DNA from 2 places in the Streptomyces sp. Root1310 genome. Region 2 is predicted to be linked to the other one. Evidence: predicted binding sites of a transcription regulator. Region 2 holds the regulator's gene; the other holds the start of a gene.
The links. Region 2 encodes HrcA, which represses chaperone genes, less so after heat shock. Its sites were predicted from a motif close to TTNGCACTCNGNNNNNCNGAGTGCNAA; they were not measured.
Positions count from the first base shown of each region.

Region 1: a site for HrcA is predicted at 2,786-2,812, ahead of groES (co-chaperone GroES). Genes of this name have one in related genera too.

Region 1 covers NZ_LMEQ01000012.1:305,069-320,519, forward strand. Annotated here, with positions in the region: partial or broken gene ASD48_RS42120 (methyltransferase domain-containing protein) at 1-552, opposite strand, end outside; gene ASD48_RS19620 (polysaccharide deacetylase family protein) at 693-1,682, shown strand; gene ASD48_RS19625 (polysaccharide deacetylase family protein) at 1,679-2,503, shown strand; gene groES (co-chaperone GroES) at 2,958-3,266, shown strand; gene groL (chaperonin GroEL) at 3,378-5,003, shown strand; gene ASD48_RS19640 (ester cyclase) at 5,111-5,818, opposite strand; gene ASD48_RS19645 (SDR family oxidoreductase) at 5,908-6,681, opposite strand; gene ASD48_RS19650 (MOSC domain-containing protein) at 6,883-7,602, opposite strand; gene ASD48_RS19655 (LysR family transcriptional regulator) at 7,683-8,618, shown strand; gene ASD48_RS19660 (WhiB family transcriptional regulator) at 8,766-9,095, opposite strand; gene ASD48_RS19665 (response regulator transcription factor) at 9,475-10,086, shown strand; gene ASD48_RS19670 (sigma-70 family RNA polymerase sigma factor) at 10,543-11,130, shown strand; gene guaB (IMP dehydrogenase) at 11,295-12,800, shown strand; gene ASD48_RS19680 (GuaB3 family IMP dehydrogenase-related protein) at 12,928-14,052, shown strand; gene ASD48_RS19685 (nucleotide sugar dehydrogenase) at 14,438-15,451, opposite strand, start outside.
Region 2 covers NZ_LMEQ01000001.1:991,680-1,007,130, forward strand. Annotated here, with positions in the region: gene ASD48_RS04475 (5-dehydro-4-deoxyglucarate dehydratase) at 1-231, opposite strand, end outside; gene ASD48_RS04480 (IclR family transcriptional regulator) at 338-1,120, shown strand; gene ASD48_RS04485 (MFS transporter) at 1,305-2,582, shown strand; gene ASD48_RS04490 (adenosine deaminase) at 2,728-3,717, opposite strand; gene ASD48_RS04495 (ribonuclease Z) at 3,738-4,643, opposite strand; gene ASD48_RS04500 (histidine triad nucleotide-binding protein) at 4,650-5,003, opposite strand; gene ASD48_RS04505 (S41 family peptidase) at 5,160-8,366, opposite strand; gene ASD48_RS04510 (hypothetical protein) at 8,412-8,921, opposite strand; gene ASD48_RS04515 (hypothetical protein) at 9,001-9,396, shown strand; gene ASD48_RS04520 (VOC family protein) at 9,338-9,730, opposite strand; gene ASD48_RS04525 (16S rRNA (uracil(1498)-N(3))-methyltransferase) at 9,757-10,503, opposite strand; gene ASD48_RS04530 (nitronate monooxygenase) at 10,500-11,588, opposite strand; gene dnaJ (molecular chaperone DnaJ) at 11,790-12,926, opposite strand; gene hrcA (heat-inducible transcriptional repressor HrcA) at 12,927-13,943, opposite strand; gene ASD48_RS04545 (MBL fold metallo-hydrolase) at 14,103-14,819, shown strand; gene ASD48_RS04550 (DUF3097 domain-containing protein) at 14,862-15,451, shown strand, end outside.

The sequences.
Region 1 (15,451 bases), on a different contig from region 2:
CGAGTACGCCTCGGGGTCGAAGATGCGCCCGCGGCCACCCCTGCGCGCCGGGTCGACGAACACGGCGTCGTAGCCACCGGTGTCCACCTCGGTGACGTCCGCCTCCCGCACCTCGATCAGCCCGCTCAGCCCGAGCGCGTCGGCGTTCGCGCGCGCCACCTCCGCCGTGACCGGGTCCCGGTCCACGGCCAGCACCCGGATCCCGGCCCGGGCGAGCGCGATCGCGTCGCCGCCGATCCCGCAGCACAGGTCGGCGACCGACGTGACGCCCAGTGCCCTCATCCGCTCGGCCCGGTATCCGGCGACACTCGCCCGCGTCGACTGCTCCACCCCGTTCGGCGTGAAGAACATCCGCTCCGCGTCCGCGGTCCCGAACTTCGCCGCCGCCCGCTGTCGCAGCCGGGCCTGGCCGAGCGCCGCGGACACCAGGCCGGCGGGATGCTCGCGGCGCAGCCGGGTGGCGACGGCGAGTTCGTCGGCGGGAGCGGTGCCACGCACCAGGTCGAGGAGGGCACGGCCCTCGGCGGTGAGGAGGGGAGCGAGGTCGTTCACCACCTCATTGTCGACCAGCGGGCCACGGCACCGGTCACCGCCCGCCGCTGCCGGCCGCTTTGGGCCAGTCGGTGGATGGTGTGTCCGCGGCGGCGGTGTCGGACCGGGTTGCGGGGCGGTGACTGCGAGGATCCGGCGCCATGGGACCTGTCGTACAAAATGATGACAAGCGCGGCTGTTCTCGGGTGGCGCGTCGGCGCGCGCCGGCCGGCCGGCGTGCGGGCGTCCGCAGCCTGATCGCCGTCCTCGCGCTCGCCACCATCGCCTCGGGCTGCGCGGGAGGCGGCGAGGGCGCCGACCGCCCGGCCCGCCCCGCCCCGGGCCAGCAGCCGCGGAAGGCGGGGCCGCCCCCCGCGGCGCCGCCCGCCCGCGCCCTGCACTCCTACGCCGCCAGGCTCCGCGCCGCACACCAGGCCCGGGTCGCCGCGGCGAAGCGCTGGGGTCTGAAGAAGGTCCCGTTGACACCCCCGGCGCCGCCCGCGAGCAAGCCGGAGATCACCACCCGCAAGGGCTTCGAGGTCGACGACCACGAGGAACTCGGTCTGCCGCCGGTCTTCACCACCGTCCCGACCGGGGACCGGGTCGTCTTCCTCACCATCGACGACGGCGCCGAGAAGGACCCGGCGTTCCTGCGCATGATGAGCGAGCTGAAGATCCCGTACACCGCCTTCCTCAGCGACTACCTGGTCAAGGACGACTACGGCTACTTCAAGCGGATGCAGGACCGGGGTGTGGGGCTGAACAACCACACGCTGCACCACCCCTACCTGCCCGCCCTCTCCTACGCCCGCCAGAAGCGCGAGATCTGCGGCATGCAGAACGTGATCGAGGAGCGCTACGGCAAGCGCCCCACCCTCTTCCGGCCGCCTTTCGGCAACTACGACCAGGACACCCTGCGCGCGGCGAAGGCCTGCGGCGTGCGCTACGCCCCGCTCTGGGCCGAGGAGGTGTTCGTCGACCACTGGGAGTACCGCGAGTGGGACCAGGACCTCCATCCCGGCGACATCGTCCTGAGCCACTTCCGCGGCCGCGGCGACTGGAAGGGCACGATGCCCGACATGGTCCGCCGGTTCCTGAACAAGGTCACGGCGAAGGGATACGCGGTGGCACGGCTGGAGGACTACCTGTGAGGACGCGGGGGCTGCCGGCCGTACTGCTGATCCTGACGACCCTCTCGGCACTGGCCGCGCTGGCGGGCTGCGCCCAGTCCGTCGACCCGATCGAACGGCTCGGCAAGAAGGCCGCCGCCCGGGTCCGCCCGCACGGCCCGACCGGGCGGGAGGCTTACCGCCACTGGGGTCTGACGGCCCCGCTGGCCCCCGCGCCGCGCCACCCCGCCCGCTCCCTGGCGGGCAGTCCGGGAGCGGCCTTCCCGCCGGTCGTCGACCACGTCCCGACCACCGACAGGGTCGTCTTCCTCACCTACGACGACGGCGCCGAGCGCGACCCCCGCTTCGTCGACATGGTCCGCGAGCTGCGCCTCCCGGTGAGCATGTTCCTCACGGACAGCGTGGTGGGGCCGGGCTACGCCCACTTCGCGCGCCTGCGGTCGGTCGGCGCGAACATCCAGAACCACACCCTGGACCACCCGGCCCTGCGCGGCCTGCCCTACGCCGGCCAGCGCGCCGAGATCTGCGGCCAGCAGGACAAACTCCGCGCCCGCTTCGGCCTGCGCCCACGCCTCTTCCGTCCGCCCTACGGCACCTACGACACCACCACCCGACGCGCCGCCGCCGACTGCGGCATCGCGGCCATCGTCCTCTGGCGCGCCTCGATGGGCCCCACGGACCTCACCTACCCGCACGGCCCCCACCGCCCCCGCCCGGGCGACATCATCGCCGTGGCCCCGGACGAGTCGACGGGCCCGGGCCTGAGGGAACGCACGACACGACTCCTGCGCCGGGTACAGGAACAGGGTCTGACGGTGGGCCGCTTGGAGGACTATCTGTAGGGCGCCTTGTGGGGGCTGGCTCACCCGTCGGCCCATCGGTCCGTCGGCCCATCGGCCCATCGGTCCGTCGGCCCATCGGCCCATCGGTCCGTCGGTCCGTCGGTCCGTCGGTCCGTCGGTCCGTCGGTCCGTCGGTCCGTCGGTCCGTCGGGCGTTCGAGGACGAGGCCCGTCCAGGGCCGAAGCGTGGGTCCGGGGCGGCAGCCCCTGGTGACGTCCGCACCGACACCGGGCGAACAAGGCCACTCACGCCCACTGAAATCCGGCCGACGCGCCGCACGCATTGGCACTCCGCTTGACCGAGTGCTAATCGCGGTCATAGTCTCAGGTCTGGCACTCCCCCCAGGAGAGTGCCAACACGCGACGGGCAGGTCCGGCACCCGCGACGACGGATCCACCTGGTCGCCACCTCAGACAGTTAGCCCCGTGAGATCTCCGAAGGGGGAGGTCGGATCGTGACGACCACCAGCTCCAAGGTTGCCATCAAGCCGCTCGAGGACCGCATTGTGGTCCAGCCGCTCGACGCCGAGCAGACCACCGCCTCTGGCCTGGTCATCCCGGACACCGCGAAGGAGAAGCCCCAGGAGGGCGCTGTCCTCGCGGTGGGCCCGGGTCGCTTCGAGAACGGCGAGCGCCTGCCGCTCGACGTCAAGGTCGGCGACGTAGTCCTGTACAGCAAGTACGGCGGCACCGAGGTGAAGTACAACGGCGAGGAGTACCTCGTCCTCTCGGCTCGCGACGTGCTCGCGATCATCGAGAAGTAATTCACCCAGTTTTGCAGTGAACTGCGCTCCTGGCCCCGCGACTTTGTGAAGCCGGGTGCTGGGGGCGCAGTTCGTTTCTCCCACGTTTTCCGAGAGGGCTGAACCGCTCCCATGGCGAAGATCCTGAAGTTCGACGAGGACGCCCGTCGCGCCCTCGAGCGCGGCGTCAACAAGCTTGCCGACACGGTCAAGGTGACGATCGGCCCCAAGGGCCGCAACGTCGTCATCGACAAGAAGTTCGGCGCCCCCACCATCACCAACGACGGTGTCACGATCGCCCGCGAGGTCGAGCTCGACGACCCGTACGAGAACCTCGGTGCCCAGCTGGTGAAGGAGGTGGCGACCAAGACCAACGACATCGCGGGTGACGGTACGACCACCGCCACCGTGCTCGCCCAGGCGCTGGTACGCGAGGGTCTGAAGAACGTCGCCGCGGGTGCCTCCCCGGCCGCCCTGAAGAAGGGCATCGACGCCGCCGTCAAGGCCATCTCCGACGATCTGCTGGCCACCGCGCGCCCGATCGACGAGAAGTCCGACATCGCCGCCGTCGCCGCGCTGTCCGCCCAGGACCAGCAGGTCGGCGAGCTCATCGCCGAGGCGATGGACAAGGTCGGCAAGGACGGCGTCATCACCGTCGAGGAATCCAACACCTTCGGTCTGGAGCTGGACTTCACCGAGGGCATGGCCTTCGACAAGGGCTACCTGTCGCCGTACTTCGTGACGGACCAGGAGCGCATGGAGGCCGTCCTCGAGGACCCCTACATCCTCATCAACCAGGGCAAGATCTCCTCCATCGCCGACCTGCTGCCGCTGCTGGAGAAGGTCATCCAGACCAACTCCTCCCGCCCGCTGCTGATCATCGCCGAGGACCTCGAGGGCGAGGCCCTGTCGACCCTGGTCGTGAACAAGATCCGCGGCACCTTCAACGCGGTCGCCGTGAAGGCCCCCGGCTTCGGTGACCGTCGCAAGGCGATGCTGCAGGACCTCGCGGTCCTCACCGGCGCCACCGTCATCTCCGAAGAGGTCGGCCTCAAGCTCGACCAGGTCGGCGTCGACGTGCTCGGCTCCGCCCGCCGCGTCACCGTCACCAAGGACGACACCACGGTCGTCGACGGTGCCGGCGACTCCGCCGAGGTCCAGGGCCGCGTCGGCCAGATCAAGGCCGAGATCGAGAACACGGACTCCGACTGGGACCGCGAGAAGCTCCAGGAGCGCCTCGCGAAGCTGGCCGGCGGCGTGTGCGTGATCAAGGTCGGCGCCGCCACCGAGGTGGAGCTGAAGGAGAAGAAGCACCGTCTCGAGGACGCCATCTCCGCGACCCGCGCCGCGGTCGAGGAGGGCATCGTCTCCGGCGGTGGCTCCGCGCTCGTCCACGCCGCCAAGGTGCTCGAGGGCGGCCTTGGCAAGACCGGCGACGAGGCGACCGGTGTCGCCGTCGTTCGCCGCGCCGTCGTCGAGCCGCTGCGCTGGATCGCCGAGAACGCGGGCCTCGAGGGCTACGTCATCACCTCCAAGGTCGCCGAGCTCGACAAGGGCCAGGGCTTCAACGCCGCGACCGGCGAGTACGGAGACCTGGTCAAGGCCGGCGTCATCGACCCGGTCAAGGTCACCCGCTCCGCCCTGGAGAACGCCGCCTCCATCGCCTCCCTCCTCCTGACGACCGAGACCCTGGTCGTCGAGAAGAAGGAAGAGGAAGAGCCGGCCGCCGCGGGCCACTCGCACGGTCACTCCCACTGACGCAGCGCGTCGGTACACCGACCCGGGTCGACGGACACTGACCCAGGTCGCAGGCACGGCCGAGGCCCGGCACCCCGAGAACAAGGGGTGCCGGGCCTCTGCGTCGTCTACCGCTCCAGCGCGTCCAGCGCCCCCAGCTGCTCCATCAGCCCCAGCCGGTCGTACTGCCACCAGGCCTCGACGATCTTCCCGTCCTCCCGGCACCGGAAGACGGTCGTGCCGGTCATGCCGACCTGCTTCCCGGTGGCCGGGATCCCCATGAAGTCGCCCTTGTGGGTGCCGCTCCAGGTCCACCGGTTGCACACGCGGTCCCCCTGCTCGATCTGGTCCTCGAGGGAGAAGGCGAAGTCGAATCCGCCCCGCCACATCTCGACCTCCCGGCGCATCGCGTCCATCCCCATGGTGTCCTGCTCGTTGGCGGGATCGTGGTCGTGATAGTCCTCGGCGATCAGGCCGTCCAGCGGCGGCAGTTCGCCCCGCGCGCCGATCGCCTCGAAGAACCGCCGTGCCGTACCCGCGTACAGCTGCTCGTCCCGTACGACATCCAGATCCGTGAAGGTGGGCATCTCGTCGCACAGCGCCACCAGCTCCCGGAAGACCTTGTCGGTCTCCGGAAGGTTCGAGTTCCGCATCGCTTCCTCGTAGGAGGGGAACTCCACGATCTCGATGAAGTGCGAGGCGTCCGAGCGGTCCTTGCCGACCACCGCGTGCGACGCGGTCCGCTTGCCCCTGGTCTGTTCGACCCAGGTGTCCATCAGCCGGTCCATCTCTTCGAACCGGCTGGTCTTGCAGTCGATGAGCTGTACGAACGTCATGACGCCGCCTCCGGCCCCCCTGGGTCCGGTCCCTGTCACGCCCATTTTCCCACCGGAGCGCCGACGCCACCCGCCCACCGCCGGGCCCGCTACTGCGGCCCGTACTTCCGGCCCGTCCTCGAACTGATCCCGCCCAGCAGCGAGCGGGGCGTCACCTTCACCAGGCCCATCAACGCCTTGTAGCGCGGGTCGGGGATCGACAGCGACTTCCCGCGCGCCAGGTCGTGCAGCGCCGCCGCGACCAGCTTGTCCGCGTCCAGCCACATCCAGCCCGGGATGTTGTCCGTGCCCATCCCGGCCCGCTCGTGGAACTCCGTGCGCACGAACCCCGGGCACAGCGCCATCAGCCGCACCCCGCTGCCCGCCAGGTCCTTCGCCGCTCCCTGGGTGAACTGCACGACCCAGGCCTTGGACGCCCCGTACGTCCCGCGCGGCACGAAGGCCGCCACCGAGGCCACGTTGACGACACCTCCGCGCCCGCGCTCGCGCATCGCCGCCGTCGCCGCGGACGTCAGCCGCAGCACCGCCTCGCAGTGCACCTTGAGCATCTTCAGCTCGTCGGCCATGGACACATCGAGATAGCGGCCCTTGTTGCCGAAGCCGGCGTTGTTGATCAGCAGATCGACGGGGTTCTTGCGGTCGCCGAGCCGGGTGGCCACCGCCTCGATGCCCCCGTCGGTGGCTAGGTCGGCCGTCAGCACCTCGGCCTCGATGCCGTGCCGGTCGTGCAACTCGGTCGCCTGCTCACGCAGCCGCTTGATGTCCCGTGCGACGAGGACGAGATCATGCCCGTCCGCCGCCAGTCTGCGCGCGAACGCGGCACCGATGCCCGCGGTCGAACCCGTAATCAGAGCCGTTGTCATGGCAGAAGATTAGTGACCTGGAGTACGGACGTCCGTTCTCTGCACGTGGCCTCCCGAAGGTGAAGGGCTCGTGCGTGAGACCGCGTACGCCGCCTCGCGCCCCACCCGCTCCCCGGGCACCTGGCACGGGCCGGACTGACGCGAACTCAGCCCCCTTACCCGTCACCGCACTTGGCCCCCGACCTGCTCTCTGCCCGCCCCTTACCTGCCCCCGGACCCGTTTCCGGACTCGTTCCCGGACTCGTTCCCGGACCCGTCTCCGTATTTCTCCACGTACTTACGGGCCGCCGCCAGCGCCTCCGGGTGCAGCGCCTCGCCCGCCGCGAGTAGCCGGGGCAGCAGCTCCCGGTGCGTGGTGCCCGCCTGGAACTCCATCCGGGCCGTCACCTCGTGCTCCGGCAGGTGGACGATCCGCACCTCGTCCCCCGCGCGGATCTCACCCGGCACGACGACCCGCAGATACGCGCCGGTGGCCGCTTTCTCGGTGAACCTCCTGACCCACCGCTCCTCGCCCAGGTGGCCCTGGAAGGTGCGGCACGGTATCCGCCCGGACGTCACCTCCAGCACGACCTCGGAGCCGATCTGCCAGCGCTCGCCGATCCGCGCGCCGGAGACGTCGAGACCCGTGGTCGTGAGGTTCTCGCCGAACGCGCCGTTGGCCAGCGTGCGCCCCAGTTCGCTCTCCCAGTCGTCGAGGTCCTCGCGGGCGACGGCGTACACCGCCTGGTCGTCGCCGCCGTGGTGGCGCAGATGGCACACGGTGTCCCCGGCCACTCCGCTCGCCCCGACCCCTTTGGGGCCGGGCGCCGCGACCCGCACGGGCCCCTCGACCGGCCGCTTGTCGATCCCGGTCAGGCCCTGCGGCTGGTCGGTGTACGGCACGGCCTTCGCGCGGCCCAGATTGACAGACAGAAGCCTCATAGCGGCACGGTACGAGGCCGGTGGTCAAAGTGTCGACGCATTATTCGCGCGGTTGTCCAAGGCTCGCTTATGCTCGGCGAATGATCGAGGCCCGTCATCTCCGCGTCCTGCGTGCCGTGGCCGCCACCGGCTCCTTCTCGGCGGCCGGGCGCGAACTGGGCTGCACCCAGCCGGCCGTCAGCCAGCAGATGAAGGCGCTGGAGGCGTCCGTCGGCACACCCCTGCTGATCCGCAGCGGTCGCGAGATGCGTCTGACCCAGGCGGGCGAGGCCCTCGTCCGGCACGCGGCCGGCATCCTGTCCGGACTCACCGCCGCCGAGGAGGAGGTCGCCGCCATCGCGGGGCTGCGCGCCGGCCGGGTCCGTCTGGTGTCCTTCCCCAGCGGCAGTTCCACCCTCGTTCCCACCGCCCTCGCCGCCCTGCGCGCGGCCCACCCCGGCACCCGGGTCTCCCTGGAGGAGGCCGAGCCGCCGAACTCCGTCGAGCTGCTCCGCGAGGGCGACTGCGACATCGCTCTCGCCTTCCGCTACGAACGCGCGACGGGCAGCGGCGGCGCCGAGCAGGCCGGCGAAGGCGAATGGGACGACCTGGTCGTACGGCCGCTGCTGACGGACCGGCTGGTCGCCCTCGTCCCCGAACGGCACCGCCTGGCGCGCACGGGGCCCTCGGGGTCCGTCGCCATCGGCGACCTCGCCGCCGAGCCGTGGATCGCCGGCTGTCCGCGCTGCCGCGGCCAGTTGGTCCAGGTGTGCGAGAGCGCCGGATTCACGCCCCGCATCGACTTCGCGACCGACGACTATCCGGCGGTGGTGGGCCTGGTGGGCGCCGGCCTCGGCGTCGCCGTGCTGCCCCAGCTCGCGATCGAGTCCGTCCGCCCGCGTGGTGCCCGCGCGGTGACCCTGGAACCAGCGGTGCGGCGGGAGATCGTCGCGCTCACGCTGCCCGATCTGGCCCAGGTGCCGGCGGTGTCGGCCACGCTGGAACAGCTGGGGCGGGCGGCGGCGCGCCTCGGCTGACAGCAGCCGAGAACGGCGGGCACGGCGGTCGGAACAGACATGCACGGCAGCCGGAACCGACGCGCACGGCAGCGAAAACGGCGGGCACACACGTGTGCCCGCCGTTTTCGGTACCGCTTCCTCACAGCGCTTTGCAGAAACGTTCCTTCATGTGTTCGAGGAATCGTCTCTCGCGCCCGACGACGCCGACACCAGGCGATTGCGCGCCCGGCCCATCAGCTCCTCGCGCTCGTCCTCGGTCAACCCGCCCCACACGCCGTACGGCTCGCGTACCGCCAGCGCGTGCGCCGCACACTGCGCGCGGACCGGGCACCTCATGCAGACCTCCTTGGCCGAGTTCTCTCGAGCGCTCCGAGCCGCCCCGCGCTCACCCTCCGGATGGAAGAAGAGCGAACTGTCCACCCCGCGGCAGGCAGCCAGGAGCTGCCAGTCCCACAGGTCCGCGTTCGGTCCGGGAAGGCGGGAGAAATCTGCCATTGCGTGACCCCTTGTAGCCGTTCAGAGCGGATACGGTGCCCACGACCGTACAACTACGATCTAAGGAGATGAAAATATGACTCATTGCGAATCTAGCCTCAGACACCAGTAAAAGGGAAGAAATAGGGCCGAATGGGGCATCGCTTGTGATGAAAGCTTGAGGGTCCGTGTGGTTGCCTCCTCCGTATCCGCCCCCTCACGTAGAGTGCCGAAGAATGCATGCAGCCCCGTAACTCTTTCGAGTGACCGTCGTTGAGAGTGCGGTGGCGGTTGAAAACACAAACGCTCGGGCAGGCGTCCGAGACGGTCGACCGCACAGGTGACGATTCGTAACAGCCTGGAGGCACAAGGTGACGCGCATCAGCTGCGGAGGGCGGCCATGACTTCCGTCCTCGTCTGCGACGACTCCCCGCTTGCCCGAGAGGCGCTCCGCCGCGCGGTCGCGACCGTGCCCGGCGTCGAGCGCGTGACGACGGCGGCCAACGGCGAGGAAGTCCTCCGCCGCTGGGGTGCCGACCGCTCGGACCTGATTCTGATGGACGTACGCATGCCCGGACTGGGCGGCGTCGAGACGGTGCGGCGGCTTCTGTCCGCCGACCCCGGAGCACGCATCATCATGCTGACCGTCGCGGAGGACCTCGACGGCGTCGCCCTCGCGGTGGCCGCCGGCGCCCGCGGCTATCTGCACAAGGACGCCTCCCGCGCGGAACTGCGGGCGACCGTCACGCAGGCGCTCGCCGACCCGACCTGGCGGCTCGCCCCGCGCCGGCTGCGCTCGGCCGAGATGGGCGCCGCGCCCACGCTCACCGCGCGTGAGATCCAGGTCCTCGAGGGCATGAGCCACGGCCGCTCCAACGCGGAGATCGGCCGTGAGCTGTTCCTCTCCGAGGACACCGTCAAGACGCACGCCCGCCGGCTCTTCAAGAAGCTCGGCGCCTCGGACCGTGCGCACGCGGTGGCGCTCGGCTTCCGGTGGGGACTGGTCCGTTAGGCCCCGTCCCCGCCCTCCCGTCCCCGCCGCCCGCCTGTCTGTCCCGTCGTGTGCGGGTACGGGCGAGCGGTCCGGAGCGGGGCGGGTCCCGGGTCGGTTCGAGGCGGGTCGGCCCCGGCCGTCCGGCAGATCCGACCGGGTTCGGGTGACATCCGTCATTCAGTGAGGAGAGCGGGGTCATGGGTGAACCTCCCTGCTCAGACGCGGTGCGGAGGTCGCACGAGGACCCCTCCCACCGCACGGCGGACGGGGGCGGCACAGGCTCCCGCCGGGTGACCGCTGCTCGTTTCGCCGCGGATGCCGCATCCTTGAGGTGTGGAGTTCCTCGGGGACGAGTCGGTCGAGCGGGAGGGGAGGGCGCAGGGGATGAGTTCCGGCGCACCTGCTCATAACGCTTCGGTGCACAACGACGGGCACGGTGCCGCGGCCGGTCCGGCCGCAGTGCACCATGGACCGATGCGCGATGACGAGGCGGTCACTGCCGTGGGGACGATCGGATCGCTCGTCCATCGCGCCGTGGACGGCGATGAGCAGGCCACTCACGACCTGCTGGCCCATGTCCACCCCTTGGCGCTGCGCTACTGCCGCACCCGGCTGTCCCGGCTGCCCGGCGACGCGCGCCACTTCGTGGAGGACCTCGCGCAAGAGGTCTGTGTCGCGGTTCTCCTCGCACTGCCCCGCTACCGGGACACCGGCAGGCCCTTCGAGGCCTTCGTCTTCGCCATCGCCGCGCACAAGGTCGCCGACCTCCAGCGCGCCGCGATGCGCCACCCGGGCTCCACGGCGGTCCCCTCCGACGAGATGCCCGAGCGGCCGGACGACTCACTCGGCCCCGAGGAGCGCGCCCTGCTCAGCAGCGACGCCGAGTGGGCCAAGAAGCTCATGGCCAACCTGCCGGAGAACCAGCGCGAGCTGCTCCTGCTGCGCATCGCCGTGGGCCTCACCGCCGAGGAGACCGGCCAGATGTTGGGAATGTCACCCGGGGCGGTCCGCGTGGCCCAGCACCGGGCACTGAGCAGACTGCGGGCGCTCGCCGAGCAGTAGCAGTCCGTAGCAGCCCCTTCGGAACAGGCGTCGATGAACAGGGCGCCGACCGTTTCCGTACGAACATACGAAGCCCGGAGTCACACTCGGCCGTGGAATTCGGGAGGTGCGCTTCCCGTTAGCATGGACATCCGCACCGATCAAGGCCATTTGGGGAAGGTGTCATGACTGCCAACGTCGACGGAGTGCCCGGAAAATTCGCGACCCTCGGGCTCACCTACGACGACGTGCTGCTGCTGCCGGGCCCGTCGGACATGGCTCCCGACGAGATCGACACCGCCTCGTACGTCTCCAAGAACGTGCGGGTGAACATCCCGCTGCTCTCCGCCGCCATGGACAAGGTCACCGAATCGCGCATGGCGATCGCGATGGCCCGTCAGGGCGGCGTCGGTGTTCTGCACCGAAATCTGTCCATCGAGGACCAGGCCAACCAGGTCGACCTCGTGAAGCGCTCCGAGTCCGGCATGGTGACCGACCCGATCACCATCCACCCGGAGGCCACGCTCGCCGAGGCCGACGCGCTGTGCGGCAAGTTCCGCATCAGCGGCGTCCCGGTCACCGACGGCAACAAGCGGCTGCTCGGCATCGTCACCAACCGCGACATCGCCTTCGAGACCGACCGCACGCGCCGCGTGCACGAGGTCATGACGCCGATGCCGCTGGTCACCGGCAAGGTCGGCATCTCCGGTGTCGAGGCCATGGAGCTGCTGCGCAAGCACAAGATCGAGAAGCTTCCGCTGGTCGACGACGAGGGTGTCCTCAAGGGACTCATCACGGTCAAGGACTTCGTCAAGGCGGAGAAGTACCCGCACGCCGCGAAGGACGCCGAGGGCCGTCTGCTGGTCGGCGCGGCCGTCGGCGTCGCGGGTGACTCCTTCGAGCGGGCCCAGGCCCTGATCGAGCGCGGTGTCGACTTCATCGTCGTGGACACCGCCCACGGCCACTCGCGGCTCGTCGGCGACATGATCGCCAAGATCAAGTCGAACCACACGCGGGTGGACGTCATCGGCGGCAACATCGCCACCCGTGACGGCGCCAAGTCCCTGGTGGACGCGGGCGCCGACGCCATCAAGGTCGGCGTCGGTCCGGGCTCCATCTGTACGACCCGCGTGGTCGCCGGCATCGGTGTCCCGCAGGTCACCGCGATCTACGAGGCCGCGCTCGCCGCCAAGGAGGCCGGTGTTCCGGTCATCGGCGACGGCGGTCTGCAGTACTCCGGCGACATCGCCAAGGCCCTGGTCGCGGGCGCCGACACGGTGATGCTGGGTTCGCTGCTCGCTGGCTGCGAGGAGTCGCCGGGCGAGCTGCTCTTCATCAACGGCAAGCAGTTCAAGTCGTACCGCGGCATGGGCTCCCTGGGCGCCATGCAGACCCGTGGCGAGCGCAAGTCGTTCTCCAAGGACCGCTACTTCCAGGAGGGTGTCGCCTCCGACGAGCAGCTGATCCCCGAGGGCATCGAGGGCCAGGTGCCCTACCGAGGCCCGCTGTCCTCCGTCGTCCACCAGCTGGTCGGCGGTCTGCGTCAGTCGATGTTCTACGTCGGCGGCCGGACGGTGCCGGAGCTCCAGGACAACGGCCGCTTCGTCCGGATCACGTCCGCGGGCCTGAAGGAGAGCCACCCGCACGACATCCAGATGACGGTCGAGGCGCCGAACTACAGCCGCAAGTGACCCCCACGCGCGCGTGAAGCGTGCGCAAGGCGTACCGAGGGCGGTCCCGGAGACTCCGGGGCCGCCCTTGTCGTACCCGTCGGCGATACTGGAAGACGCTGCAACGCATCAGGGAAAGGCCACACACGTGACTGAGATCGAGATCGGGCGCGGCAAGCGCGGCCGCCGGGCGTACGCCTTCGACGACATCGCCGTCGTCCCCAGCCGCCGTACGCGGGACCCGAAGGAGGTCTCGATCGCCTGGCAGATCGACGCCTACCGGTTCGAGCTGCCCTTCCTGGCCGCCCCCATGGACTCGGTCGTCTCCCCGGCCACCGCCATCCGCATCGGCGAGCTGGGCGGCCTCGGCGTCCTCAACCTCGAGGGCCTGTGGACCCGGCACGAGGACCCGCAGCCGCTGCTCGACGAGATCGTCGAGCTGGACGCGCAGACCGCGACCCGCCGCCTCCAGGAGATCTACGCGGCTCCCATCAAGGAGGAGCTGATCGGGCAGCGCATCAAGGAGGTGCGCGACTCGGGCGTGGTCACCGCGGCCGCGCTCTCCCCGCAGCGCACGGCCCAGTTCTCCAAGGCCGTCGTGGACGCGGGCGTGGACATCTTCGTCATCCGCGGCACGACCGTCTCGGCGGAGCACGTGTCCGGCTCGCACGAGCCGCTGAACCTGAAGCAGTTCATCTACGAGCTCGACGTGCCGGTGATCGTCGGCGGCTGCGCCACCTACACGGCGGCCCTGCACCTGATGCGCACCGGCGCGGCGGGCGTCCTGGTCGGCTTCGGCGGCGGCGCGGCGCACACCACGCGCAACGTGCTGGGCATCCAGGTCCCGATGGCGACGGCGGTCGCTGACGTGGCGGCTGCCCGCCGCGACTACATGGACGAGTCCGGCGGCCGCTACGTGCACGTGATCGCGGACGGCGGCGTCGGCTGGTCCGGCGACCTGGCCAAGGCGATCGCCTGCGGCGCCGACTCGGTGATGATGGGCTCGCCGCTCGCGCGCGCGACCGACGCGCCGGGCCGTGGCCACCACTGGGGCATGGAGGCGGTCAACGAGGAGCTGCCGCGCGGGCAGAAGGTCGACCTCGGCACGGTCGGCACCATCGAGGAGGTCCTCACGGGCCCCTCGCACACGCCCGACGGCTCGATGAACCTCTTCGGCGCCCTGCGCCGCGCCATGGCCACCACCGGCTACAGCGAGCTGAAGGAGTTCCAGCGCGTCGAGGTGACGGTCGCGGACTCGGTGCACCGGCGATAGACGCTTTTCCGTAGGACGTCGGCAGGGGCCGGTCAACTCACTCGGGTGAGATGGCCGGCCCCTTTCGCATGCCCGGACGGGCCGGGGCGTGCGGCGGTCACGGCGGCGTCGTGGAAGGGGGCGCCCGTGGGACGTCACCGCAAGCCCACCCGCCGGGACCGACTCCGTCTTCGGACGGTGCAGTGCCGGAGGAGGTGGATCTCGCGTCTTTGCGGATGGTGAGTGTCCGCCCCCAACACTCATGAGGGCGGACACTCCGTGATCCATCCTGGAGCCTGCCGCGGTTACCCGCTGCGGTGGGCTCCGCCTGTTCCGTACGTAGGCGGCGGGCCGTGGCGCACGCCACCAGCCCCCGGAGCCCGGGGTGGCGGTGTGCGCCCCGGGCTCACAACCGGTGCGCCGCCCCCGTAGGGGTGGCTCCCCGGGTGTCCAGCAGCAGCTGTGCCTTCACCGACAGGCCCTGGAGGTCGTACGTCCGGTGCTGCTGCAGGAGGATCGTCAGGTCGGCGTCGGCGGCGGCCTCGTAGAGGGAGTCGGCGCGGGGCACCGGGCGGTCCAGGACGCTCCAGGACGGGACGTGCGGGTCGTTGTAGCTGACGGCGGCGCCGAGCTCCATCAGGCGGATCGCGATCTCGCGCGCGGGGGTGTTCTGCTGGTCGGCGAGGTCCGGCTTGTAGGTGACGCCGAGCAGCAGCACGCGCGCGCCCCGCGCCGACTTGCCGTGCTCGTTGAGGAGGGCGGCGGCGCGCTGGACGACGTAGCGGGGCATGCGGCTGTTGACCTGCTGGGCCAGTTCGACCATGCGCAGCGGGCTGCCGGAGTGGCCGGTCCGGTCCAGGGGGACGGAGTGGCCGCCGACGCCGGGGCCGGGGCGGAAGGTCTCGAAGCCGAAGGGCTTGGTCTCCGCGCAGCGGACGACGTCCCACAGGTCGACGCCCAGGTCGTGGCACAGGACGGCCATCTCGTTGACGAGGGCGATGTTGACGTGGCGGAAGTTGGTCTCCAGGAGCTGCACGGTCTCGGCCTCGCGCAGGCCGCGCGCGCGTACCACCTTGTCGGTGAGACGGCCGTAGAAGGCGGCGGCGGACTCGGTGCAGGCGGGGGTGAGGCCGCCGATGACCTTCGGGGTGTTGGCCGGGTTGAAGACGCGGCTGCCGGGGTCGACCCGGCTGGGGGAGTAGGCGAGGTGGAAGTCGCGTCCGGCGCGCAGGCCGGAGGTCTCCTCCAGCAGCGGCCGCAGGAAGTCCTCCGTGGCCCCGGGATACACGGGCGACTCGAGGATCACGGTGGTGTGCGGGCGCAGATGCCCGGCGAGGGTGCGGGCGGCCGTCTCCAGCTGGCTCAGGTCGAGTCCGCCGTCCGCGTCGCGCGGGGTGGGGGCGCAGATGACGGCGGTGCG
Region 2 (15,451 bases):
GACCACCCGGCGGTACTCGTCCTCGTCGAGGGAGAAGAACTCTCCGGTGCCGCAGGCGGGAAAGACGGCGCCGGGCGCGGTCGCGATCCGGTCCGCGACATGCGCGCGGAAGCCGTTGGGGTCGAGGGAGCCGTCGTCGTGGAAGCTCGTGAGCGGGAACGACAGCACCCCCTGTGCCATGCCGTCCCGCAGGCGTCGGACCGTTTCCCTGTCGGGGCTCACCCTCGTCATCTCCCTATGTGGACGTCATCTACGTATGAAGATGGAGATTAGATACGCGAACACCGACCGTCAATGGGTGTGCGCTCCCCGACCCGCACACCCTTACGATCGGCACATGTCGGAGACAGGCGGCGTCCGCGAGGTGAAGTCCGCGGCGCGCACGGTCGAGCTGCTGGAACTGCTCGCGGCGCGCGGCGACCGGCCGGCGCGGCTCCAGGAGCTGGCGGACGAACTGGGGGTACCGCGCAGCTCGATGTACGCGCTGCTCCAGACCCTGATCAGCCGGGGCTGGGTCCGCACGGACGTGACCGGCTCCCTCTACGGCATCGGCATCCACGCCCTGCTGACCGGTACCAGCTATCTCGACTCCGACCCGCGCGTGCGACTGGTGCGGCCCTATCTCGACGAGGCGTCCGAGGCGCTGGGCGAGACCATCCACCTGGGCCGGCTGGACGGCCGGGGCGTGGCGTATCTGGCGACGCGCGAGTCGCACGAGTACCTGCGCACGATCAGCCGGGTCGGGCGGCGGCTCCCGGCGCACGTCGGCGCGCTCGGCAAGGCGCTGCTCGCCCAGCGGCCTGACGGCGAGCTGCCCGAGGGGCCGTACGAGGCGTTCACCCCGCACACCCGCACGAGCCGCCGGGCACTGCTCGACGACCTCGCCGGGGTGCGGGCGCGCGGGTACTCCGTGGACCGCGAGGAGGGCGTCCTCGGCATCGTCGGGTTCGGGTTCGCGCTGCGCTACGACACCCCCGCGCAGGACGCGGTCAGCTGCTCGGTGCCGGTGGCCCGGCTGACGCCGGAGCACGAGGAGCGGATCGTCGCGGTGATGCGGGAGATCAGGGCGAAGATCGAGGCCACGGCACCGGGTTCCGGCGGCGCCCCCGACTGGCGTTAGCGACCGCTGTTACCCGGTCCTCGCCGCCCCAAACGCATGGTGATCCACATCACCCACCCTGCCCTTCATCTCCCACCGCGTGCTTGATACAAATTGCCCGCGCGTTCCTGTCCGTCGACGGTCGGCGCCCCACCCCTCCTCCGGCCCCTTCCGAGCCGTCCCTTTCGCATGCCCTGGAACGCCCGTGTTCGCCCCTCGCACCACCCTGCCCTGGCCTGTCGTCGCCCTGTTCACGGCCGGGTACCTCGCCCCCTATCTGCTGCCGACCGTGGTCGGCCGACTGGACACCGGGCTGCCGCTGTCCGCCACCGAGGCCGGAGCCGTCGGCAGTGCGCTGCTGCTCGGCTCGGCCGCCGCCGGGTTCCTGCTCGCCTCCCGCGTGGAGCGGATCGGGGCCCGGACCCTCGCCCGGCTCGGACTGACCCTCGCCGTGCTCGGCTACGGCGGTGCCGCCCTCGCCGGTGAGGTGAGCGCCGTCATCGCGGGCGCGGTCCTCGGCGGCTTCGGCTCCGGCACGGTCACCACGGTCGCCGCCACCCGGATCGCCGCCCATCCCGACCCGCACCGCGTCTCCACGGCGGGCCTGCTCGGGGTCTCCGCGCTCGCGGGCGCCGTCTATCTGACGGTGCCGCACCTGGGCGCGGGGCACGGTCAGCCACTGGCCGCGATCGCCCTCACCGCGCTCGCCGTCTGGCCGCTGACAGGGCGTCTGCCCGGCCGGACGGCCCCCGTCCGGACCCGCCGCGAGGACCGGCCGGGGCTGCCCCGGCTGCGGGCCGGACTCGTCCTGGCCGCCGCCATGCCCTGCTGGTCGCTGGTCCAGAACTCGCTCTGGGGCGTCAGCGGACGCATCGGCCTGACCCAGGCGCACCTCACCGAGGCCGGCGTCGGTGTCGTCTTCGCGGTGGCGCTGGGGGCCGGGCTCACGGGTGTGCTGGGCGCGGGCGCGCTCGGGACGCGGCTCGGGCGGGCGGTGCCCATCGGCGCCGGGACCGTCCTGATCGCCGGCTGTGTCGTCGCCAGCGCCTCCGCGACCGGGCCGGTGAGCTTCGCGGCCGGCGAGATCGCCTGGAACACGCTCTACCCGATCGTGCTGTCGTACCTGATCGGACTGGCCGCCTCGCTCGACCCGCGCGGCCGCTGGGCGGTGCTCGTCGGCTCGGCGGGCTCGCTGGGGACGGCGGCCGGACCGCTGACCGGGAGCGTGCTGTCGGCGTGGGCCGGGTTCCCGGTGATGGGCCTGCTGCTGGGGGCCGGGCTGCTCGTCGTCGCGGTGCCGATGACCGCCGTCGCCCTGCGCACGGGCGGCCCGCGGGTCGCGGGCGCGGTGCGGCGGCGGGGCGGCGCTCCGGAGCCTCAGGTGGTGGAGTTCCCGGTGGAGGGCTCGGCGGTACCGGTCCGCGACGCGTACGGCACGGCCGGACCCCGGCCGGCGGGCGCCGCGCCGGGGTCCGGTGGCTGAGGCCGCCCAGAGCCTGACGTCGCCCGCTGCCCGGCGCACGCCGTCCTGGCCCGCCGGGTGGACGTACCAGCCGGCCGCGGTGAGCGGCAGGCGGCGGTCGGTCTCGCGTCGTTCCCGCCCCGGCGGGATCCGTTCTAGACGGACGCTAGAACGTGTAGGCGTCTACCTCCGCGAGATACCGCGCCCGCCGCTCCTCGTCGTCCTCCAGGAAGGAGGCGACGAAGGAGTTGCGGGCCAGTTCGCGCAGCCGCTCCTCGCCCAGGCCCAGGGCGGCGCCCACGGCGTCGAAGTTGTCGCCGGCGTACCCGCCGAAGTAGGCCGGGTCGTCGGAGTTGACCGTGCACAGCAGCCCGGCGTCGAGCATGGCGGGCAGCGGGTGGTCGGCGAGGACGTCGACGGTGCGCAGCCGCACGTTCGACAGCGGGCACAGCGTCAGCGGGATCCGCCCCCGCACCAGCCGCTCGACGAGGGCCGGGTCCTCCATGCACCGGAGCCCGTGGTCGACCCGCTCCACGCCGAGCACGTCCAGGGCCTCGGTGATGTACTCCGGCGGCCCCTCCTCACCGGCGTGCGCGACGCGCCGCAGTCCGAGAGCGGCCGCCGCCTCGTACACCTCGCGGAACTTCACCGGCGGATGCCCGACCTCGGCGGAGTCCAGGCCCACCCCGGTGATCCGGTCGAGGTGCGGCCGCGCCGCCTCCAGGGTCTCCAGCGCCGACTCGGCGGACTCGTCGCGCAGGAAGCACAGGATCAGCCGGGTCGAGATGCCGTGCTCGGCCTCACTGCCGCCCAGCGCGCGCCACAGCCCGTCCACGACCGTGGCCATGCCCACCCCGCGGGCGAGGTGGGCCTGCGGGTCGAAGAAGATCTCCGCGTGCCGCACGCCCTGCGCGGCGGCCCGCGCGAGGTAGGCGTTCGCGAGGTCCTCGAAGTCGCGCTCGGTGCGCAGGACCGCCATGAGCTCGTAGTACAGGTTCAGGAAGGACTGGAGGTCCTCGAACTGATACGCCTTGCGGAGCTCGTCCGTGTCGGCGTACGGCAGTGCGACCCCGTTGCGGGCGGCCAGCTCGAAAGCGAGCTCGGGCTCCAGGGTTCCTTCGATGTGCAGGTGCAGTTCAGCTTTGGGGAGGGGCATCAAAGAATCGTACGACCGTTTTACCGCCGTTTCGGAACCGGCACTCGCAGCAGGTCGTGCGCCACGGTCAGCTCGCCCTCGAACCCGGCCGCCCGCGCCTGCCGCTCGAATTCCTCGGGCTCCGCGTAGCGCTGGCTGAAGTGGGTGAGGACGAGATGCCGCACCCCGGCGTCACGGGCCACCCGGGCGGCCTGACCGGCGGTCAGATGACCGTGGTCGACGGCGAGTCGCTCGTCCTCGTCGAGGAAGGTCGACTCGATGACGAGCAGGTCGGCGCCGTCGGCGAGCGTATGCACGCCCTCGCACAGCCGGGTGTCCATGATGAACGCGAACCGCTGTCCGGTCCGCACCTCGCTGACCTCGTCCAGCGACACCCCGCCGATCGCGCCCTCCCGCTGGATCCGGCCCACGTCCGGTCCCTTGATGCCGTGCGCGGCCAGCCGCTCGGGCAGCATACGGCGGCCGTCGGGCTCGACCACCCGGTAGCCGTAGGACTCGACGGGGTGGGAGAGCCGGGCGGCTTCCAGACGGTAGGACGCGGTGGTGTCCAGCACGCCGTCCGCGTCCACCGGGGCCTCGGTGATGCCGACGGTCTCGCGGTAGGCGGTGGAGTAGCGCAGCCGGTCGAAGAAGCGCTGCCCGGAGCGCGGATAGTGCGCGGTGACCGGGTGCGGGACCTGGTCCAGGTTGATGCGCTGGATGACGCCGGCGAGACCGAGGGAGTGGTCGCCGTGGAAGTGCGTGACGCAGATCCGGTTGAGGTCGTGCGCGGCGACCCCGGCCCGCAGCATCTGCCGCTGGGTGCCCTCGCCCGGATCGAAGAGGACACCCTCGCCGTCCCAGCGCAGCAGGTAGCCGTTGTGGTTGCGATGCCGGGTGGGGACCTGGCTGGCGGTGCCGAGCACCACCAGTTCACGTACGGACACGGCGGCCTATCCGGGAGGCCAGTGCAGGCCCCGGCCGCCGACGACGTGCGCGTGGGCGTGCCAGACCGTCTGACCGGCGCCGGCACCGGTGTTGAAGACGACGCGGTAGCTCTCCAGCTTGTCCTCGTCCGCGACCGCCTGCGTCTCGCGCAGCACGTCGGCGGCGAGCTCCGGCGCGCCGGCGGCCAGCGCGGCGGCGTCCCGGTAGTGCGCCTTCGGGATCACCAGGACGTGGGTGGGCGCCTGCGGGTTGATGTCCCGGAAGGCGATGGTCGTCTCGGTCTCCCGCACGATCGTCGCCGGGATGTTCCCCGCGACGATCTTGCAGAACAGACAGTCGTCCTGCGGTTCCCCTGCCATGCGGGTTCCTCCTCAGACGGTTGATCAGTACGGGGGCATGGTAGCGGGGGGCGCGTCGTTCCAGCCCGTCCGGCACTTGAGGGCGAGGCCGTTCGGGCCGGGGCGGGGGCCCGGCGGCGGCACCCCCCGGAGTCGGTCAGCAGGACGCCGGGTGGGCTATGACCCGGGCAGCAGCGGCGGCGTCTTCGCGGGGGTTTCCCGCAGAGCGGCCAGCGCCAGCGAGACCGCCTCGTCCAGCTGGACGTCCCGCCCGGCCGCGTAGTCCTGAGGAGCACAGACCACCTCGACGTCCGGGTCGACGCCGTGGTTCTCCACGCCCCACTCGTACCCCTCCAGCCAGAACGCGTACTTGGGCTGGGTGACGAGCGTCCCGTCGACCAACCGGTACCGGCTGTCGATCCCGATCGTCCCGCCCCAGGTGCGCGTGCCCACCACCGGACCGATCCCGAGCGCCTTGATCGCCGCGTTGACGATGTCCCCGTCGGACCCGGAGAACTCGTTGGCGACGGCGACGACGGGCCCCCGGGGCGCGTCCTCCGGATAGCTGGACGCCCGCATCCCTCGCGGCAGGTCCCAGCCGACGATGCGCCGGGCGAGCTTCTCGACGACCAGCTGCGAGGTGTGCCCGCCCCGGTTCTCCCGGACGTCCACGATCAGCCCCTCCCGCGCCACCTCCACCCGCAGGTCGCGGTGGATCTGGGCCCACCCGGGCGCCTGCATGTCGGGCACGTGCAGATACCCCAGCCGCCCGCCGGAGGCCTCGTGCACGTACGCCCGCCGGTCCGAGACCCACGCGTGGTAGCGCAGCGCCTCCTCGTCCGCGACGGGGACGACGACGGCATGCCTCGGCTCGCCCCCGCCGGACGGCGAGATCGTCAGCTCGACGACCTTGCCCGCGGTGCCGACGAGCAGCGGTCCGGGCCCGGCGACCGGGTCCACCGGCTGTCCGCCGACGGCGACGACGGCGTCACCGGCCCGCACCGCGACACCGGGCGCGGCGAGCGGGGAGCGCGCGTCGGGGTCGGAGGTCTCCGAGGGCAGGACCCGGTCGATGCGCCAGCTGCCGTCCTCGTGACGGGAGATGTCGGCGCCCAGCAGGCCCTGCCGGGCACCGCCGCCGTGGCCGCCGCGCGGCGTGACGTAGGCGTGCGAGGTGCCGAGTTCGCCGTGCACCTCCCACAGCAGGTCGACGAGGTCGTCGTGGGTGGCGACCCGTTCCAGCACGGGCCGGTAGCGGTCCAGGACACCGTCCCAGTCGACGCCGCCCAGGTCGGGGCGCCAGAAGTTGTCCCGCATGATCCGGCCGGTCTCGTCGTACATCTGCCGCCACTCGGCGGCCGGGTCGACGGTGCGGCGGATCCGGCCGAGGTCGACGGTGATGTTGCTGTCGCTGTCCTCGTCCCCGGAGGCGCGCCGGTCGCTCGGGACGACCTTGAGCTTGCCGTCGGTCCACAGCAGCAGCCGCTTGCCGTCGCCGCTGACCTCGAAGCCGTCGGCGTCGGCGGCGAGGTGCTCGATGCGCTGCTGGGCGAGGTCGTAGCGCTCCAGCTCGGTGTGCGGGTCGGGGTCGTCCGGGGTGGCGCGGGAGGCGCCGAGGACGCCGCGCACGGGGTGCCGCAGCCACAGCACGCCGTCCTTCGCCGCGGCGAGCCCGGAGTACCGGCCGGCCTCGACGGGGAAGGGGACTATCCGGTCGGCGAGGCCTTCGAGGTCGATACGGGTGGTCGGGGTGCCCTCGCTGTCGGGTGTCTCGTCCTCGTCGGGGGCCTCGAAGGGCCTGCCGTGCCGCTGCGGGCCGAAGGGGGACGGGGTCGTCGCCGCGAGCGTGATGAGGTGCGGGCGGGCCCCGGCCACGAAGGAGAGGTCGAAGACGTGCTCGTCGTAGACCGGGTCGAAGGCGCGCGCGGAGAGGAACGCGAGGTGCTTGCCGTCGAGGGTGAAGGCGGGCGCGTAGTCCCGGAAGCGCAGGGGGGTCGCCTCGGTGACCGACAGGTCGGTGACGTTGGCGAGCCTGAGCTGGCTGAGCGGGCGCGGCCCGGGGTGCGACCAGGCGAGCCAGGCCGAGTCGGGCGAGAAGACCAGGTCGGACACCTCGCCGTCGGGGCTGCTGTCGACCTCGCGGACCTCCCCGGTCTCCCGCTCGACGAGCAGCAGCCGTCCGTCGTGCGCGGCGACGGCGGCCCGGCTGCCGTCGGGCGCCATGGCGAGCTCCAGGACCCGCCCGAGCCGTCCGGCGGCGAGCCGGCGCGGAGTGGCACCGGGCGCCGCCCCGGTGGCCGGGGCGAACTCCAGCGCGTCCTCGCCCTCGGCGTCCGTCACCCACACGACCCACTCCTCGCCCTCCGTGCGGAAGGTGCGGGGCAGCCGGGCCCGGACGCCGGGTTCGGCGGCGAGCGCACGGGCGGGTCCTGAGCGGTGGGTCACCCAGTGGACGGCGCCGCGCACCTCCACGGCGCTGCCCCGCGCGGTGTGGTCGGGCGCGGCCCCGCCCAGCCAGCGGGAGGCGGCCACGGGATACGGGCGGCGGTCGGTGCGCTGCCCGCCGAGACGGATCTCGAGCCGGCGCGGTTCGGCCCCGTCGAGGTCGTCGAGCAGCCACAGCTCGCCCGCGGACATGTACACGACCCGGGTGCCGTCACCGGCGGCGTGCCGGGCGTAGAAGCCCCCGAGCGGGGTGTGCCGCCGCAGGTCCGATCCGTCGGCGAGGGAGGAGTACAGGGCCCCCGTGCCTTCATGGTCCGACAGGAACGCGAGGCGCTCCCCGGCCCAGACCGGGTACTCGATGTTGCCGTCCAGCTCCTCGTGCAGCCGGACGAACTCCCCGTCGCCCTCCCGGTCGATCCACAACCTGCCCGCCGTGCCGCCCCGGTAGCGCTTCCAGTGGGCGGCCTCGCGCCCCATCGACGCGGACACCACGACGGTGTGCGGGCCGTACGCGACCGTGCCGACCGGCCCGTACGGCAGGGTCGTCGCCGGTCCGCCGTCGACCGGGACGGCGCGGGCCCAGCTGCGGCGCAGGGTCGCCTGGTCGTGGCTGCTGACGGCGAGGACCCGGCCGTCCGGGGTCCAGCCCCGCACCCGGGTCTGCCAGCTCCCCCAGTACGTCAGCCGGGTCGACGGGCCGCCGTCGACGGGGGCGATGTGCACCTCGGGGGCGCCGTCGCGGGTCGAGGTCCAGGCCACGGTGGTGCCGTCGGGCGAGATCCGCGGCAGGGTGACCGGCACGTTGTCGGCGCTGACCCGCCAGGCGCGGCCGCCGTCGAGGGGGGCCAGCCACACGTCGTCCTCGGCGGCGAAGGCCACCGACTCGCCGTGCAGATGGGGGTGTCGGAGGTATGCGGCAGGCGTCGAGGGCTGTGTCACCGAATCACTGTATGCACCGGTGGGATCGCAGGTCAGGGGTTTCGATCACTTCCTTCCGCCGCCCCCGCCCCCGCCTCCGCCTCCGCCTCCGCTCACGGTCTCGGTGACCGTGACGGTCACGGTGACCGTCGGCCGCCCGCCGGGCCGGTCGGAACCGGACGGCGCGACGGGTGACGGTGTCGCGGACTCGCAGTCGCCGAGCCCGCTCACCCGGAACAGCTGCTTCTTCCCGACGACGGCGGTGAGATCCCCGCGCACACAGGCCCCGTCGACCGCCCGCGCGACCTGCCCCTCGACCGTGATGTCCCGCCCGTCGGCGGTCTTCCCCCGACAGTCCACGGAGGCGACGGTCCCCGCCTTCTCCTGGTCCTCGTACCGAGCCGTGCAGGTCAGCCAGCGCACGTCCACGTCCCGCCGCTGGATCTCGGCCGTCGCGGCCTCGTCGGTGGTGTACGCCACGGACATGCTGCTCAGCCCGCCCGGCTCGCACGCCACGGCGCCCACCGCCACCACGGCCACCGCCGGGAGAAGCCAAATGCGCCTCAACGCCCCCATGGACGGCAGCGTGCCACTCGGGCGGTCGGTGCGGTAGCCCGTATGCGGTCACGTTCCGCGCGGCTCCTACCGTGGACGCATGAGCGATCAGCGCCGCCGGAGAACCCTCGTCGTGGACGACACGACCGCCTACGTATGGACGGTCCGCCACCGGCACGGGGACGGAGAGCCGTGTCAGGAGGTCCTCACCCTCCACCGGGACGGCGTGCGCACCCACCTCGTCTTCCGGGACGGTGAAGGGCGTTACGTGGGCAGCGTCGCCTACGGGCACAGCGGCGGGGTGGGCGACCGGCACCATCACCTCAACCTCAACGAACCCGGTGTGGTGCGCGCCTTCGTCGACGAGGCGGTCAAGCGGGAACTGCTGCCCCTGGACGGCGAGTTGGACGGGTGGGAGCTGTTCACCGCGGTGGCACTCAGCCGCGCAGCAGCAGCCACTCCTGAAGCTCCACCAGATTGCCCTCCGGGTCCTTGAGGTGGGCCACGCGCATCCGGTCGGACATCGGGGCGGGGCCGTGGATCAGGACGGCGCCGCGGGCGGTGATCCGCTCGCACAGGGCGTCCAGGTCGTCGACGCGCAGGGCCACCAGGGAGCGGTGACCGTTCGCCGTGCCGCCCAGCTCGCCCAGCACCTCCGCCATCATCTTCCGGTCCTGGATGGCTATCCCCGCCGAGCCGGTGGCGGGCGAGAACTTCTCGTACGGCCCCCGCTCCGCCCCCGACTGCGGCTTCAGGCCGAGGACGTCGGCGTAGAAGCGGTAGCAGGCGGCGAAGTCGGTGACCAGCAGCCTTACCTGGACGAATTCCACAATGTCCTCCCGGAGGACGGGCGGGGTCAGGACCAGCGACCGGTCCTGCCGAGGATCAGGGACGCGGCCGCCGTGCCGGCGGTCGAGGTGCGCAGGACGCTCCGCCCGAGCCGGTAAGCCTTCGCGCCCGCCTCCGCGAAGAGCGCCAACTCGTCCGGCGAGACGCCCCCTTCGGGGCCCACGACGAGCACGATCTCGCCCGTGGCGGGCAGTGCGGCGGTCGCCAGGGGCTCGCTGCCGTAGTCACGGTCCTCGTGCAGGACGGCGGCGAAGTCGGCGCGGGCGAGCACCTCCGCCACCTGCCGGGACGTCGACACGTCGGCGACCTCGGGGAAGCGGACCCGACGGGACTGCTTGCCGGCCTCGCGGGCGGTGGCCCGCCACTTGGCGAGGGCCTTCGCGCCGCGCTCGCCCTTCCACTGGGTGATGCAGCGCGCGGCCGCCCACGGCACGATCGCGTCGACGCCGGTCTCGGTCATCGTCTCGACGGCCAGCTCGCCCCGGTCGCCCTTCGGCAGCGCCTGGACGACGGTGATCCGGGGCGCCTCGGCGGGCTCCTCGACGACCTCCCCCAGGCTCACCACGAGCCGGTCCTTGCCCTCGGCGGCGACGACCTCGCCCGGCGCCCAGCGCCCGGCGCCGTCGGTGAGGACGACCTCCTCACCGGTCCGCAGCCGCTTCACGGAGACGGCGTGCCGCCCCTCGGGACCCTCCAGTACGAACTCGGACCGGGAGGCCGGGAGTTCGCCGACGACGAAGACGGGCGCCGTCACGAGGCACCGCCCTCACGGGCCTGGAAGTCCGACAACGCTGTCCGCGCCTCGGCGATCTCGGACACCAGGACCTCCACCAGCTGCCCGGCGGGCAGCTCGCGGGCCAGCCGGTGGCCCTGTCCCGCCCACAGCGCCATGCCCTGCGCGTCGCCCGCCTTGGCGGCCGCCTTGCGCAGCGGCGAGGTGAGGTGGTGGACCTCCGGGTAGGCGGCGGGTGCGTACGGGCCGTGCTCGCGCAGGAAGCGGTTGACCAGGCCGCGGGCCGGGCGGCCGGAGAAGGCGCGGGTCAGCTCGGTGCGTACGAAGAGGGGGTTGGTCAGCGCCTGCTTGTGCACGGCGTGCGCGCCGGACTCGGGCGTGACGAGGAACGCGGTCCCCAGCTGGGCCGCGTTCGCACCGGCCGCGAGGGCCGCGGCGATCTGGCTGCCGCGCATGAGCCCGCCCGCGGCGACGATCGGCAGGTTCACCGACTCGCGGACCTGCGCGATCAGCGCGAGCAGCCCGATGCCGGAGCGGTCGTTCTCCGGGTTGTCCTTGTGGGTGCCCTGGTGGCCGCCGGCCTCCACACCCTGCACGATCACCGCGTCCGCACCGGCCCGCTCCACCGCGCGGGCCTCCGCGGCGGTGGTCGCCGTGACCAGGGTGAAGGTTCCCGCGCGCCGCAGGGAGTCCAGCACCTCGGCGCTCGGGACGCCGAAGTGGAACGAGACCACCGCCACCGGGTTGTCCAGCAGCACCGCGAGCTTGGCGTCGTAGCCGTCGTCGCGGCCGCTCTCCGGGTCGCCCAGCTCGGTCTCGTACCAGGCGGCCTCACCGGCCAGCTGGTGGGCGTAGACCTCGACGGCACCCGTCTCCGCGTACTCGGGCTGCGGCATGAAGAGGTTCACGCCGAAGGGACGGGTGGTGAGGCTCCGCAGCTGCTTGATCTCCTGGTACACGCCGTCGGCCGTCTTGTACCCGGCGGCCAGGAATCCGAGGCCGCCGGCCTCGCACACGGCGGCCGCGAGCCGCGGGAGGGAGACACCGCCCGCCATGGGGGCCTGCACGATCGGATACGGGAAGAGATCGGTCAGTGCGGAGGACATGACGGCATGTTGTCACGTCCTCCGAACAAGTCCGAATCGACCCTTCCCCTCGGCACATGCCGTCACGTGCCGGCAGATCCAGCCGTCCGGCGATCGCGGACCGGGCCCGTTCAGGGCCGAAGGCGGGGGTCCGGGGTCGCAGCCCCCGGGGACGGGAAAGGGAAGGGCGGCGGGGGCGGAAAAGCCCCCGCGCACCCACCGTCACCGCCCGTTGAAGGCGTCCTTCAGCCGGGAGAACAGCCCCTGCTGCCCGGGCTGGAACTGGCCGGTGGGCCGCTCCTCGCCGCGCAGCTTGGCCAGCTCCCGCAGCACCCGCTCCTGCTCCGGGTCGAGCTTGCTCGGCGTCTGCACCTCGACGTGCACGATGAGGTCGCCACGGCCGCCGCCCCGCAGATGCGTGACACCCCGGCCGTGCAGCGGGATCGACTGGCCGGACTGGGTACCGGGCCGGATGTCGACCTCCTCCAGCCCGTCGAGCGTCTCCAGCGGCACCTTGGTGCCGAGGGCCGCCGCCGTCATCGGCAGGGTCACCGTGCAGTGCAGATCGTCGCCGCGGCGCTGGAACTGCGCGTGCGGCAGCTCGTGGATCTCCACGTACAGGTCGCCGGCGGGGCCGCCGCCGGGGCCGACCTCGCCCTCGCCCGCGAGCTGGATCCGGGTGCCGTTGTCGACACCGGCCGGGATCTTCACCGTCAGGGTCCGGCGCGAGCGCACGCGCCCGTCGCCCGCGCACTCCGGGCACGGCGTCGGCACCACGGTGCCGAAGCCCTGGCACTGCGGGCACGGCCGCGAGGTCATGACCTGTCCGAGGAAGGACCGCGTCACCTGGGACACCTCGCCGCGGCCGCGGCACATGTCACACGTCTGGGCGCTGGTGCCGGGGGCCGCGCCCTCGCCACTGCACGTCGTGCAGACGATCGCCGTGTCGACCTGGAGGTCCTTGGTGGTGCCGAAGGCCGCCTCCTCGAGGTCGATCTCCAGCCGGATCATCGCGTCCTGGCCACGCCGGGTGCGCGAGCGCGGACCGCGCTGCGACGCGGTACCGAAGAACGCGTCCATGATGTCCGAGAAGTTCCCGAAGCCGCCGGCGCCGAAGCCGCCCGCGCCTCCGCCGCCCGACTGCGACAGCGGGTCGCCGCCGAGGTCGTAGACCTGCTTCTTCTGCGGATCCGACAACACCTCGTAGGCGGCGTTGATCTCCTTGAACCGCTCCTGGGTCTTCGGGTCCGGGTTGACGTCCGGGTGCAGCTCGCGAGCGAGCCGCCGGAAGGCCTTCTTGATCTCTTCCTGCGACGCATCGCGGCGCACGCCGAGAACGGCGTAGTAGTCCGTGGCCACCTACGACTCCGCCAGGATCTGTCCGACGTACCGTGCCACCGCTCGTACCGCTCCCATCGTTCCCGGGTAATCCATGCGGGTCGGTCCGACCACGCCCAGCTTGGCGACTGCCTCGCCGCCCGAACCGTAGCCGACCGACACCACCGAAGTGGAGTTGAGTCCCTCATAGGCGTTCTCGTGACCGATGCGTACGGTCATGCCCGAATCCCCCGCCTCGCCAAGGAGCTTGAGGAGCACGACCTGCTCCTCCAGTGCCTCCAGGACGGGGCGGATGGTGAGGGGAAAGTCATGTCCGAAACGGGTGAGATTGGCGGTTCCGCCGATCATCAGCCGCTCCTCGTTCTCCTCGACGAGCGTCTCCAGCAGGGTGGAGAGCACCGTCGTGACCGTGCCGCGGTCCTCGGTCTCGAACGCGTCCGGCAGATCCTCCACCAGATGCGGCACATCCGCGAACCGCCGGCCCGCGACCCGGCTGTTGAGCCGCGCGCGTAGATCCGCCAGAGAGGCCTCCCCGAAGGGCGCCGGGCAGTCCACCATCCGCTGCTCGACCCGACCGGTGTCCGTGATCAGCACGAGCATCAGACGTGCGGGGGCGAGCGAGAGAAGCTCCACGTGCCGCACGGTCGAGCGGGTCAGCGACGGGTACTGCACCACGGCGACCTGCCGGGTGAGCTGCGCGAGCAGCCGTACGGTCCGGGCCACCACGTCGTCGAGGTCGACCGCGCCGTCGAGGAAGTTCTGGATGGCCCGCCGCTCGGGACCGGTCATCGGCTTGACGCCGGCCAGCTTGTCGACGAACAGCCGGTAGCCCTTGTCCGTGGGGATCCGCCCCGCACTGGTGTGCGGCTGGGCGATGTACCCCTCGTCCTCCAGGGCGGCCATGTCGTTACGGACCGTCGCCGGGGACACGCCGAGGCTGTGCCGCTCGGTGAGCGCCTTCGACCCCACGGGTTCCTCGGTGCCGACGTAGTCCTGGACGATGGCGCGCAGCACCTGGAGCCTGCGTTCACTCAGCATCGCGCACACACCTCCAGCAGTCGTCCCCAGTCCCCTGGGGGCCCCGTCTGGCACTCTTCACATCCGAGTGCCAGCGTTCCCCGGCCCAGTGTACGGCTGTGGGGTACACCCGGGGCAAGGTCGGCCCCCGGCGCAGCGTCGTAGGGCTAGCGTCGCGGTATGACGGTGACTTGGGAAGAGCTGGGGTGGGAGCGGGTCGCGGCCGGGGTCGGACGGGTACGGCTGCCGGGCTGGGACTGCACGGCGGGGCTGGTCGTCGGGGCGGGCGCGGTACTGATGATCGACGCGGGTTCGAGCCTGGCCGAGGGGGCGCGGCTGCGGGCGTGGGCCGAGGAACTCACCGGCTCCCGTGTGACCCATCTCGCGCTCACCCACCCCCATTTCGACCATGCGTTCGGGGCTGCGGCGTTCGCGGGCGCGGAGGTCTTCGGGGCGGTGGGGGTGGACACCGTGCCCGCCGAGGAGCTGCGGGCGGACGCGGTGCGCAACGGCCTCGACGAGACGGCGGCGACGGAGGCCGCGGACACGCTCGTCCGGCCCCGGCACCTCGTCTCCGGTGAGTGGACCCTCGACCTGGGCGGCGGCCGGCAGGTGCTGCTGGCGAACGTCGGCCCCGGGCACACCGCCCACGACCTGGCGGTCCTGGTCCCCGGCAGCCCCGAGACGGTGTTCTGCGGCGACCTGGTCGAGGAGTCCGGCGCGCCCCAGGCCGGCCCCGACGCCGTACCCTCACACTGGCCCGCCGCCCTCGACCGCCTCCTGGAACTCGGCGGCGAGGACGCGCTGTACGTGCCCGGTCACGGGGCGGTGGTGGACGCGGCGTTCGTACGGGCGCAACGCGACGCGCTGGCGGCCCGTTTCGGCGTGTCGCGCTGATCGTGTGCCCCTCGGCCCGGGGCTTCTCCTATCGTCATCCGAATGCGCCAGTACTCCGCCGACCTGACCCCTCCCTGGAAGCGGCCGAAGCCCGTCCCCGAGGTCCCGGCGGAGGCCGGGCTGGTGGTGGAGGAGCCCGGCACCGGGTTCTGCGGGGCGGTGATCCGCTGCGAGGCGGGCACGGTGACCCTGGAGGACCGCTTCGGCAAGCACCGGGTGTTCCCGCTGGAGCCGCGCGGCTTCCTGCTGGAGGGCAGGGTCGTGACCCTCGTACGGCCCCCGTCCGGCGGTCCGGTACGTCCCACCCGTACCGCCTCCGGTTCGGTCGCCGTCCCCGGGGCACGCGCGCGGGTCGCCCGCGCCGGCCGCATCTACGTCGAGGGCCGGCACGACGCCGAGCTGGTCGAGAAGGTGTGGGGCGACGATCTGCGCGTCGAGGGCGTGGTCGTGGAGTACCTGGAGGGCGTGGACGACCTGCCGGCGATCGTCGCCGAGTTCGCGCCGGGCCCCGACGCGAAGCTGGGCGTCCTCGTGGACCACCTCGTCCCCGGCACCAAGGAGTGGCGCATCGCGCAGGCGGTCACGAGCGAGCACGCCCTCGTCGTCGGCCACCCGTACATCGACATCTGGGA